2 regions of the Actinoplanes sp. CA-015351 genome follow, and region 1 is predicted to be linked to the other one. Evidence: riboswitches for the same ligand, from Rfam matches in the RefSeq annotation. Region 1 holds a riboswitch; the other holds the start of a gene.
What was found. A riboswitch is a leader RNA that binds a small molecule or an ion and turns the genes downstream of it on or off. The one in region 1 is predicted to bind cyclic di-AMP.
Positions count from the first base shown of each region.

Region 1 (5,680 bases):
TCGGGACCAGCAGGGGCATCGAGAACTTCCCGGCGTACCTTTGCATCGGCGTTTTCGTCTTCCAGTTCTCCCAGTCGATCGTGCAGTCCGGGATCAACGCGATCACCGGCAACCTGGGCCTGATCAGGGCGCTGCACTTCCCCCGGGCGAGCCTGCCGCTCTCGGCCGCGCTGGTCGAGATCCGCAACTTCATGGTCGCCCTGATCGTCCTGATGGGCATCGTCCTGATCACCGGTGAGCCGATCACCACGCAGTGGCTCCTGCTGCTGCCGCTGCTCGCTCTCCAGTCGTTCTTCAACACCGGCCTGGCCATGTTCATGGCTCGCTACGGCTCGAAGAATCGGGACATCAAGCAGCTGATCCCGTTCATCATGCGGTTCTGGATGTACGGGTCCGCGGTTCTCTACCCGGTCACCCTGTTCGAGGACAAGCTGGACGGCTGGCAGCTCGCGCTTGTCGAGGCGAACCCTCTGCTGATCTTCATCGAGCTGTACCGCCACGCGCTGCTGGAGAACGTCACGCTCGCCGGATCGCCGACCGTGCTGTGGATCGAGGCGCTGGCCTGGAGCCTGATCGTCGGCATCGGTGGTTACGTGTACTTCTGGCGCGGAGAGAAGGGCTACGGCCGTGGCTGACAACGAGAACACCCCGACCGTCATCGCGGACAACGCCCACATCATCTACAAGGTGCACAGCTCGGCCTCGCCGGGCAGCGGCAGCCCGCTCGCCAGCTTCAAACGCCTGGTCACCAACGACAAGGCGGCGAACATCAAAGAGGTGCACGCCGTCAAGGGTGTGAGCTTCACGGCGTACAAGGGTGAGGCCATCGGGCTGATCGGCAGCAACGGGTCGGGCAAGTCGACCCTGCTGCGGGCGGTCGCCGGGCTGCTGCCGGTCTCCAAGGGCGCGATCTACGCGGCCGGCCAGCCGTCACTGCTCGGTGTGAACGCGGCCCTGATGAACGAACTGCCCGGCGAGCGCAACGTCGAGCTGGGCTGCCTCGCGATGGGCATGTCGCCGGCCGAGGTGAAGGCGAAGAAGGACGAGATCATCGAGTTCTCCGGCATCAACGAGCGCGGCGACTTCTCGTCGTACCCGATGCGGACGTACTCCTCCGGCATGGCCGCCCGGCTGAAGTTCTCGATCGCCGCGGCGAAGAAGCACGACGTGCTGCTGATCGACGAGGCGCTGGCCACCGGTGACGCCAAGTTCCGTCGCCGCAGCGAGGCTCGGGTGCGTGAGCTGCGTGCCGAGGCCGGCACGGTCTTCCTGGTCAGCCACAGCGAGCAGTCGATCCGGGACACCTGCGACCGGTGCATCTGGCTGGAGTCGGGCGAGATCCGGGCCGACGGGCCCACCGACGAGGTGATGCGGGAGTACGAGGCCTACATGCGTAAGTAGCGCCTCGCACTCCCCAGGAGAACAGCCGCCGGCAGGATCAGCGGACCGAGAGATGCACGTGGTTGGTGTGGTCGCTGGACGGGTCGCCACCCGCCCCGCTGTACGACTTCCAGCCACTGCTCGGTAGCCAGATCCGGCGGTACCAGATCACGTACAGGACGTCGAGTGCGTCCGCGTTGTTGATGAAGTAGTTCGCCAGGTTGTTGCCGTACGTCTTGCTGGCGCCTGTCGCGTCGCCGCCGAAACCGTTCTTGTCGGCGGCGAAGTCGCAGGCCCGGCCCTTGGGATGCTCACCGCTGTTCTGCTCGCGGAAGCAATGCACGTACCGCTTGAAGCCGTCGCTCTGCGCCTGCTTGAGCGCGTGCAGGGTGCGCGGGGTCAGACAGCCGCCACTGGTCGGGTCGGGCTCACTGCAACCGGAGCCCGAGCCGCTCGGCGCCGGATCCGCCTTGGCGCTGCCGCCGCCGTCGCTCGACGAGGACGCGTCAGCGCCCTGGTTCGCCTTCTTGAGCGCCGTCTCGACCTGCAGCTTCTTCTTCGCCATCACATTGACCTGCTTCTGCTGGTCCTTGACGGTGGCGTCGATGGCGAGCTTGGCCTTGCGCTGACCGTCCAGCGTGGCCTTGAGATCCTCGATGGCGTCGTTCTGATCGGCCGCGACGGACGCCAGGGTCTCGGCACGGTCGATGAAGCTGCCCGTGTCGCTCGCGGTGATCAGAGCGGACATCCCACCGAGCCGGCCGGACGTGTACGCCTGCGACGCGATCTCGTCGAGCGCCGCCTGTTTCGGCCCGACCTCGGCGTCCAGCTTCTTCAGCGTGGCCGTCAGCTCGGTCTGCTTCTTCTTGGAGGTCTTCAGCTTCGCCTTGGCCTCGACGTAACCCCTGGAGGCGTCCTCCAGTTGTTCGACGAGTGACTTGGAGCCGCCCTCACCGTCGTCACCGTTGTCACCGGGAGCGGCGGTGGCCGGTGACGCCACTATCGCCATCCCGCACACAGCGAGCAGCAGCGCCATGACAGCCGCTAATCGCCGCGCAGTCTTTCGCTGCACAGGTTATTCCTTCCGTCGGCCGCCGACCGAGTTAGCTGACGGGTTCGGGACGAAGGAAATCCCTACCGCGGTTGCGGATTCACCCCGAGGAAATATGGTTCCCCGGCTCGCCGTGGGTGGCGATTAGGCGGCGGTCCCCGGGTGGGAACCGGAACCGACCATACCCACTCAATCGACAGATCGACAGTTCTCGTACGTTCCGCGATTGCGTGGCCACGTGAGGTGATTTGGTTACAGAAAGTCGTTGGCCGGTAACAGTTTTGCCGGTTCCGCGGTCCTGATACCGCGCCATTCCTCAGGTAAACTCGTCGCCGGTCCTGCCAGGACGGCACCGCCCCCGAGGAGCCGGCAGGCCGCCGCCTAATCACCGTGAGGTGAGCCGGGGAACCAAGTCAGTGGGGTGAATCCGCCTTCGGGCGGTAGGGATCTCTTCCGTCCCGAACCCGTCAGCTAACTCGGTCGGCGGTGACAAGGAAGGAACTGTTGATGATCGGAAGTCCCCGCCGGTGGCTGACACTTGCCCTGGCACCACTGGTGGCCACGGCATTGTTCGTGGCGCCGGTGACCCCTGCCTCGGCGGAGCCGAGCGGTTCGTCCGCCACCGCTGAGGAGGACGACGAGGACGCCCTGCTCTCAGACGTCATCGAGGCCGCCAACCGGCGATTCGTCACGGCCAAGGCAGCTGTGACGAAATCCACGAAGGCGCAGGCGAAGCTCAACGTCGAGATCAAAGCCGCCGAGACCCGGCGCGACCAGTTGATCCCCGAGGTCAACTCGATCGCCCGCGAGCAGTACGTGACCGGCAACCTGAGCGCGGTCGGCTTCCTTCTCGGCGCCAACTCGTCGAATGACTTCCTGAAGAAGGCGATCTCCCTGGAGGAGATCAACAAGCTGCACGACGAGAAGCTGCACGAGCTCAACCAGGCGATCGAAACGGTCACCGAGAGCAAGGCGAAACTCGATGCCGAGGTCAAGGCACAGAAGCAGAACTCGGCGCTGATGAAAAAGCAGCGCGACTCGGCGGAGAAAGCTCTGAAGCTGGTCGGTGGCGACGCGCTCACCGACGGTTTCGTGGTGGCGAAATCCCCTGTCGCCTCGGCCGCGCCGCGCAACTCCAGCGGCGGCTTCTCCGCGGAGGGCTGCACCGAGAACGACCCGACGACAAACGGCTGCATCACCAAGCGCACGCTGCATATGTACAAAGAGACGAAGAAAGCCGGATTCGACCTCTTCGTCGGTTGTCACCGTGACGGCGGGCCCTTCGAGCACCCCAAGGGCCGGGCCTGCGACTGGTCGCTGCAGAAGAGCGGCTTCTCCTCGGCGCACAACGACAAGATGATGAAGTACGGCAACGACCTGATGGCGTTCCTGGTGCGTAACGCCGACAAGCTCGGGATCTACTACGTCATCTGGTACAAGAAGATCTGGTTCCCGGCGTCCGGCTGGAAGGCCTACCACGGCGTCAGCGACCACACCGACCACGTGCACGTGTCGATGCTCTAGACAGTGATGGAAAAGCCCCCGTCCGAAAGGACGGGGGCTTTTCGCTGCCGGAAATCAGTGCACGGCGCGCCGGACCGGAGCCCGCCCGTGCGGCTGGTACGGCGCCGGGCCGACCGTGACCGCCGGCGGGATCGGCATGGTCACCGGCCGCACCTGGGTCACCTCCAGCTCCTTGCCGTGGTGGACCAGGGTGAGCCGGGCCGAGCCGCCGCCGTTGCGCAGCGAGTACGTGACCTCGTCAGCGGTCACCGCCACCCGCAGCCGCAGGCCGCGCCAGAGCAGCGAGAACTCCAGGTTGTTGATCCGGCTGGGCAGGCGCGGCGCGAAGCTCAGCTGCCCGTTGAAGTCCCGCATGCCGCCGAGACCGGCGACCAGCGACATCCAGGTGCCGGCAAGCGACGCCACGTGCACGCCGTCCCGGGCGTTCTGGTGCAGGTCATGCAGGTCCATCAGGGCGGCCTCGCCCAGATAGTCGTGAGCCAGCTCCAGGTGGCCGGTCTCGGCCGCCAGCACCGCCTGGACGCAGGCGGACAGCGACGAGTCCCGGACGGTCCGCGCGTCGTAGTAGGCGAAGTTACGCGACTTCTCCTCCGGGGTGAACGCGTCCCCACGGAGGAACATCGCCATCACCAGGTCGGCCTGCTTGATGACCTGCTTGCGGTACAGGTCGAAGTACGGGAAGTTCAGCAGCAGCGGGTACGCCTCCGGCGGAGTGTTCTCGAAGTCCCACTCCTGCAGCCGGGTGAAGCCCTCGCACTGCTGGTGCACCCCGAGTTCCTTGTCGTACGGGATGTGCACCGCAGCCGCCGCGTCACGCCACGAGGCAGCCTCCTCGTCGTCCACGCCGAACTTGCGGGCCAGGTCCGGATGGCGCTTGCAGGCCTCGACCGCGGTCATCAGGTTCTGCTGCGCCATCAGGTTCGTGTAGATGTTGTCGTTCACCACCGCGGTGTACTCGTCCGGGCCGGTCACACCGTCGATGTGGAAACGACCGTGCCGGTCGTGGTGTCCCAGCGAGCGCCACAGCCGGGCCGTCTCGACCAGCAGCTCCAGGCCGACCTCACGTTCGAAGTCGTAGTCGCCGGTTGCCTGCACGTACCGGCGGACCGCGTCGGCGATGTCGGCGGCGATGTGGAAGCCCGCAGTGCCGGCCGGCCAGTAACCGGAGCACTCCTGGCCGCGGATCGTCCGCCACGGGAACGCCGCGCCCTGCAGCCCGAGCGTCTGAGCGCGCTCCCGGGCCAGGTCGAGCGTCGAGTGCCGCCAGCGCAGCACGTCGGCCGCCGCGGACGGCTGGGTGTACGTCAGAGCGGGCAGAACGAACGTCTCAGCGTCCCAGAAGGTGTGGCCGTCGTAACCGGGACCGGTGAGGCCCTTGGAGCCGATCGGGCGCTTCTCAGCGCGCGCGCCGGCCTGCAGGGTGTGGAAGAGCCCGAAGCGGACCGCCTGCTGGACCTCAGGGTCACCCTCGACCTTGACATCCGAGTGGTCCCAGAACGCGTCCAGGTATTCCTGCTGCTGGTGCACCAGGCCTTCCCAGCCGTCCAGGCGAGCGCTTGCGAGGGCCGCACCGACCTGGTCACGCAGCGCGGGCAGCGAACGCATGCTGGACCACCCGTACGCCGCCAGCTTGACCACACGCAGCTTCTGACCAGGCTCCAGCCGGCAGGCGACCGTGGTGCGCAGCCAGTCCGGGTGGCCCTCGGTCGTGATGGCGTGCCGGCC
Region 1 covers NZ_CP192102.1:387,825-393,504, reverse strand. The annotation lists gene ACQP2E_RS01755 (ABC transporter permease) at 1-635, shown strand, start outside; gene ACQP2E_RS01750 (ABC transporter ATP-binding protein) at 628-1,401, shown strand; gene ACQP2E_RS01745 (coiled-coil domain-containing protein) at 1,439-2,452, opposite strand; cyclic di-AMP (ydaO/yuaA leader) riboswitch at 2,457-2,592, opposite strand; cyclic di-AMP (ydaO/yuaA leader) riboswitch at 2,800-2,932, shown strand; gene ACQP2E_RS01740 (coiled-coil domain-containing protein) at 2,939-3,955, shown strand; gene ACQP2E_RS01735 (glycoside hydrolase family 65 protein) at 4,010-5,680, opposite strand, start outside.

Region 2 (5,680 bases), 120 kb from region 1:
CCGCGTCACAAGAACTGCACACGCCTGCCTGAACGCCGCGTCGTCGCCGCCGGCCGGGCTGGCGTGGCTCAGCGGTGGACGGGGTGCGAGGCGGCTTATACCGAGGTATTGCTCGATGGCGTCTACATCCAGATCACCCAGGTCGACGGAAAAGACCGCACCGACGAGGTACTGCGCACACTCCGGCTGGGCGGGTTTTAGAGAAAGCTGGGCGGGTTTTAGAAAGAGCGGGTGGCCGACCAGAGCCGTGAAGTCGGCCGCCCCCGTATTGCGGCCGTTCCCACAAGCACTGGTCGGTCATCCCCCGCGGAACTCCCCATGCTTTCCTCCAGTGCGATGCCGCCACTCGCCTCTTGGTTCTCGGATTAACATCACGGATAGGTAACGGATGGCCAAGCGCTGACGGCGGCGGCCTGAGCCGTGTCCTCGCAGCTCAGGCCTTACTCACGAGGTTGCGTGGAATTACTCAGCGTTACGACACGCGTGGCGCTTCGACACGGGTGGCGTTTCTCAGCGTTACGACATGGGTGGCGTTCTCAGCGTTCGCAGCCAACCGCTGTGTCGAGTTTGCCTACGACGCACTCGTCACCAAGCGGTCCGTTGGCACCGCCGTCGAGCCGGTCCGGGACGTCCGGGTGATCGTTGCCCTCAAGCCAGTCGTCACCGGCCCCGCCGTAGATCTTGTCGCGGCCGTCGTCGCCGAACAGCCAGTCGTCGCCCCCGCCGCCGTAGACGATGTCGTTCCCGGTGTACGCCTGGATCACGTTGTTCGCCGCGTTACCGGTGAGCCGATCGTTGCCCCAGCCTCCGACGAGGCTCTCGACATCGGCGCCGACCGTGTCGTGCTCCCCCTTCATGCCATCGTCACCGGGGGAACCGTCGAGGTCGACAGTGATCGCCTTCTCGTGGCCGCCATAGTTGACGATGTCCGTTCCGGGGCCGCCCAGAATGACGTCGGCAGCGATGCCGTCGGAGTACACATCCCCGGACAGCGAGTCGTCGCCGGAACCCCCATCGAGGTAGTCACGACCCTGATAACCCTCCAGGTCGTCACGACCGGCCTCGCCGTAGATCTTGTCGTTGCCTTCCTCGCCCCACATGTCGTCGTCGCCGTCACCGCCGTGCAGCACGTCTTTGCCGAACCAGCCGTGGATCGTGTCATGGCCGGCGTCACCGTAGATCGTGTCGTTGCCGAACCGACCGTTGATGTAATCGTTCCCGGTGCCGCCGTAGAGCCGGTCGCCGAGCGAACCGCCGGTCAGCACGTCATTGCCGGTGCCGCCGTCCGCGGTCATCCGTACGCCGGTCTTGTTGGTGATCGAGTCGCTGCGGTCGTAGGTGTAGACCTGCAGCCTCGTGGGCGCCTTCGCCAAGGGGCAGCGGACCTTCGTCTTGTCGCCCTTGACCTTCTTGCAGCCCTTGCCGGCCTTGACCGTGACCCGGTCGTCGATCGTGATCGTCCGCCCCGCCCGGGTGACGACGACCTTGTTCTTGGCGCCGGTCGCGGACTTGTACTGCACCGTCGTCTTGCCCACGACCGAGACGACACCCGAGGTGGCCGCCTGCGCGGGTGCCGCGAGGACACCAGCCGAGACGATAGTGAACATGGCGATGCCGACACGAGTCAGCCAGATAGAACGAGACATACAAGTCCTCCCCCGAGATCCAGCGCCAGGATCATAGAACGGCACCGTTACGACGTCGATAGGAGAAAAGCCGCAGTCAGAGCTTGCGAGCGGTGATCTCCATTCCTGAGGTGCGCAGCCGCTCGACCAGGGCGTCTCCGATCCCGGTGGCCGGGGTCAGGACACCGCCCTCGGACGGCGGCAGTTTCTCCCTGTCCAGAGCCAGGGCCAGTGCTGACTCGCCGAGCATGACCGCGGTGGCCGCGTAGCCCGGGTCGCCCTTCGCCCGGAAACGGGACGTATAGCGCGCCCCGCTGCTCGTCGTGGTGAAGATGTCCATGGTGAAGTGACCTGACTGCTGACGCTGCTCACTCGGTCCGGTGCCGGGTTTCGGGAGGATCCGGTCCAGCACGAACCGGACCGGCGGCACGGCGAACCCGACGAACAGCGCGCCGAGCCCGATCTTCGTACCGTGCGCGATCACCGGGGACAGCGGTGAGGCGCCGACGCTCATCAGCTCGCGGTATCGGAACTGCCGGCCGTAGGCCCACTCGCGCAGTGCGTTGCTGCGCCGCACCACGCGCGTGTTGTAGGACGCCATCACGAACGGCGCCAGATGGCCCCGCAGCGACGGATCCACTTCGGATGCCGGGAGGACCGGCATGTCCTCCTGCCGGCCGAGATCCGGTTCCGCCGCGCGATCCGGACTCAACGAGTACGGGCTGGCGCCGATCTTTCGCAGCGCACGGTCCTTGCTCATCACGTCAGCCTGGTAGCGCATCGAGTCGATCGTGCCGCCGCTCACCCCGCCGCGCAGGCTCGTCACCACGAGTGTGGTGTCGGTCAGCTCGCCGGCGCCCTCGGCCTCCACCAGCGAGTGCAGCACGTGCACGCCGATGTCGGACGGGATCGAGTCGAACCCGCACGAGTGCACAATCCGCGCCCCGGTACGCCGAGCCGCCTCATGGTTGTCGTTGATGCTGTCCCGGGCGAACAGCACCTCACCGGTCAGGTCGACGTAGTCGGTGCCCGCTTCGGCGCAGGCGTGCGCAAGTATCCGGCCGTATTTCGCATAAGGTCCAGCGGTCGTGATGACCACCCGGGTGCGTGCGGCCATAGTGTCCAGCGCGGCCTTGTCGGTGGCGTCGGCGACCACGAGCGGCCAGTCCACGTTCAGCCGGGTGCGGACTGCCTCCAGTTTCTTCGGTGACCGTCCGGCGAGGGCGATCCGTGTGCCCGCGGGTGCGAATCCGGCCAGGTGCCGTGCCACGAGGACACCGACGAAACCCGTGGCGCCGTACACGATCACGTCGAACTCGCGTGCTTGATCGCTCATGGGTGCCGATTGTGCACCCTTGGTGGAGGGTGCGCAGCACATCAGTTACCTCCTGGTAGGTGGGTTGGTGAAAATCTGCCGAGTTATCCATACAAGCCCGGATCAAAGGGCTAATTTGGGGGAACAGGTCCATCGGACCGGCATGAAGGCGTAGCCCGTGAAGGCGTGGCGCCGCGTGACCGGAGGGTGAGACACCCGTTGGTAGCCCGCATGAGGCGGGCACCGTGGCCGGAACGCCGAATCCTGCCGCCGACCACGGATCACAACTCAAAGGCATGGAGCGGGGGACCCACAGGTTCTCCGGCGCTTATGCGTCTTGGGGTGAAGCCGCACCGTGCGGCCGGGCCACTCTGCCCGAACCCGACAGCTGACCTCGCAGGCGTGGAGGACAACTGAAATGGTGCAAATCCGAAAGCAGGTCCACCTCGCGATCGGTGTAGCCGTCGCGGGACTCGTCGGAACCGTGGGCCTGCTGGGCTCCAGCGTGCCTGCGCATGCTGTGCCGTCCGACGTGAACTGGGACGCCATCGCCCGCTGCGAGTCAGGCGGCAACTGGCGCATCAGCACAGGAAATGGTTATTACGGCGGCCTCCAGTTCAGCCACAGCACGTGGCGTGCATATGGCGGTGCGCGTTATGCCCGGACCGCGAACCGGGCAACAAAAACCGAGCAGATCCGCGTCGCGGAACGCGTGCTGCGCGGGCAGGGAATCGGCGCTTGGCCAACCTGCGGCAAGCGCGCGAGCGTCAAGGCGAGCCGCAAGACAGTCCGCAATTCCCCAGCTCGAACGGCACGTAAGGCGCCGGCCCGAGTGGTGCGCAACGCACCGGCGCGCGTGGTGCGCCCCGCTGCCGGAGGCAGTGTGGTGCTGGAGAACGCGATCAGCGGGCGGTCGGCCACACGGACCTATGTCGTCCGCCGAGGCGACACGCTTGCACGCATCGCCAGCCGGAACGATGTCGCCGGTGGCTGGCGGGCCCTTTACCGCGCCAACGACGACATCCTCCGTAGCCCGCACCGCGTTTACGTCGGCCAGCGCATCAGGTTGTAGAGGACGGAACACCTCTTCATCGCCCGGGACGCCGGGCGTCTCAAATCCGGGACGCCCGGAATGCCGCCGTGCCTCCGTGGCGTGGGGACGTGCCGCAGCCGTGACATGCCGCAGCCGTGACGTGCTGCCGTGACATGCCGCAGCCGTGACGTGCTGCCTTGACATGCCGTCGGCGTGACGCGTCGCCCTGACATGCCGCCGCCGTGAGCTGCCGCCGCGGCGCGATGCGGCGTGCCGCCGCGGCTCGATGCGGCGTGCCGCCGTGTCAGTCTGGGCGGGTGAACTCCGGCTGGTCCAGAACGCGCAGCCACGTGCCGTCGGGCTGTCGCCGGGCGACCTGTGCCCGCGCGCCTGAACCGTCGCTCGGCGGCGTCGACGTGAGCGCCAGGTCGCCGCTGATCAGTGTCGGTAGCGGCGGCTCCGGCTCGAACTCGGGCATGTGCGGCAGCAGCTCGGCCCACAGCTTGCGGATCGCCTCGCGGCCACGCGTCTGGCTGCCTGGCGGGTAAGCCATCACGGCATCCTCCTCATAGAGATTCGCAATTCCGTCGGCGTCCTTCGCATTCGCACGCTCGACGAACAGCCTGGTCAGGTCTTCAGGTCGGTGCGCTTTCCCGGTCATGGCTACAGCCTCCCGGAGAGGCAGGAACAAGTCCAACGCATAGTTCTTCTGATAACCAGTAGAATGACTCATGGACTTGCGCCAGCTCGAATACTTCGTGGCCGTCGCTGAGACGGCCAGCTTCACCCGTGCCGCCGAGCGCGTGCACATCACCCAGTCCGGGGTGAGCGCCCAGATCAAGGCACTGGAGCACGAGCTCGGAGCGCAGCTCTTCGACCGTTCCGCGCGTACCGCGCGCCTCACCGACGCGGGTGAGGCGGCGCTCCGGCACGCCCGCGCGACCCTCGACGCGGCAGCCGACATGCGTGACTCGATCGACGACGTGTTCGGCCTGGTCCGTGGCCGGCTCACGGTCGGGATGGTGATCGGCTGCGAGGTGACGCCCTTTTTCGATGCGTTCGCAGCGTTCCATTCCGAACACCCCGACATCGAACTCGAACTCGTGGAGGCGAATTCGGACCAGCTCGTCGCCGGCGTGCGCTCCGGCGACCTAGATTTGGCGCTGGCCGGTCTGGCAGGCGAGCCTCCCGAGCACCTCGCGACTCATGTGATCGCGAGCGAGCGGCTCGTCGCACTGGTCCCGGCCGACAACGAGTTAGCAGGTCAAGCGCGTCTCCCGGTCACCGCGCTCCTTGCGTACCCAATAGTTTGTCTGCCGGTGGGAACCGGCATCCGCAACGTGCTCGACCAAGCTCGCGCCGCACTGGGTGTTGATCTTTCGGTCGCGCTCGCGGCCACCTCGCCGGACACGGTCGCCGGCCTGGCGCGCCGCGGCCTCGGCGTGGCGGTGCTCAGCGAGTCGATGGCAGCTGCCTACCCGGATCTCACCGCGATCCCGATCGACGGCATCGAGATCCCGGCACTGCTCGCGCTGATCTGGCAGAACCGCAGCAGCCCTGCCCTGGCGGCTTTCCTGCGGCACTGCCAGGCCGCCTTCTTGACAAAACCATAGAGATCCCGAGGGCTCGCTTCTGGAATCGATCAAGAAAGCACGGAATCAGGCGGCGAGAGGCGAGCCCGTGTACGCGCGGGAGCGGAGCACTCGA
Region 2 covers NZ_CP192102.1:509,935-515,614, reverse strand. The annotation lists gene ACQP2E_RS02295 (serine/threonine-protein kinase) at 1-201, shown strand, start outside; gene ACQP2E_RS02290 (calcium-binding protein) at 537-1,646, opposite strand; gene ACQP2E_RS02285 (saccharopine dehydrogenase family protein) at 1,723-2,961, opposite strand; cyclic di-AMP (ydaO/yuaA leader) riboswitch at 3,186-3,358, shown strand; gene ACQP2E_RS02280 (transglycosylase family protein) at 3,359-4,012, shown strand; gene ACQP2E_RS02275 (YybH family protein) at 4,278-4,634, opposite strand; gene ACQP2E_RS02270 (LysR family transcriptional regulator) at 4,705-5,586, shown strand; gene ACQP2E_RS02265 (hypothetical protein) at 5,632-5,680, opposite strand, start outside.
Region 2: it holds a riboswitch for cyclic di-AMP, as region 1 does, so the genes downstream of both, ACQP2E_RS02280 (transglycosylase family protein) here and ACQP2E_RS01745 (coiled-coil domain-containing protein) in region 1, are expected to answer to the same signal.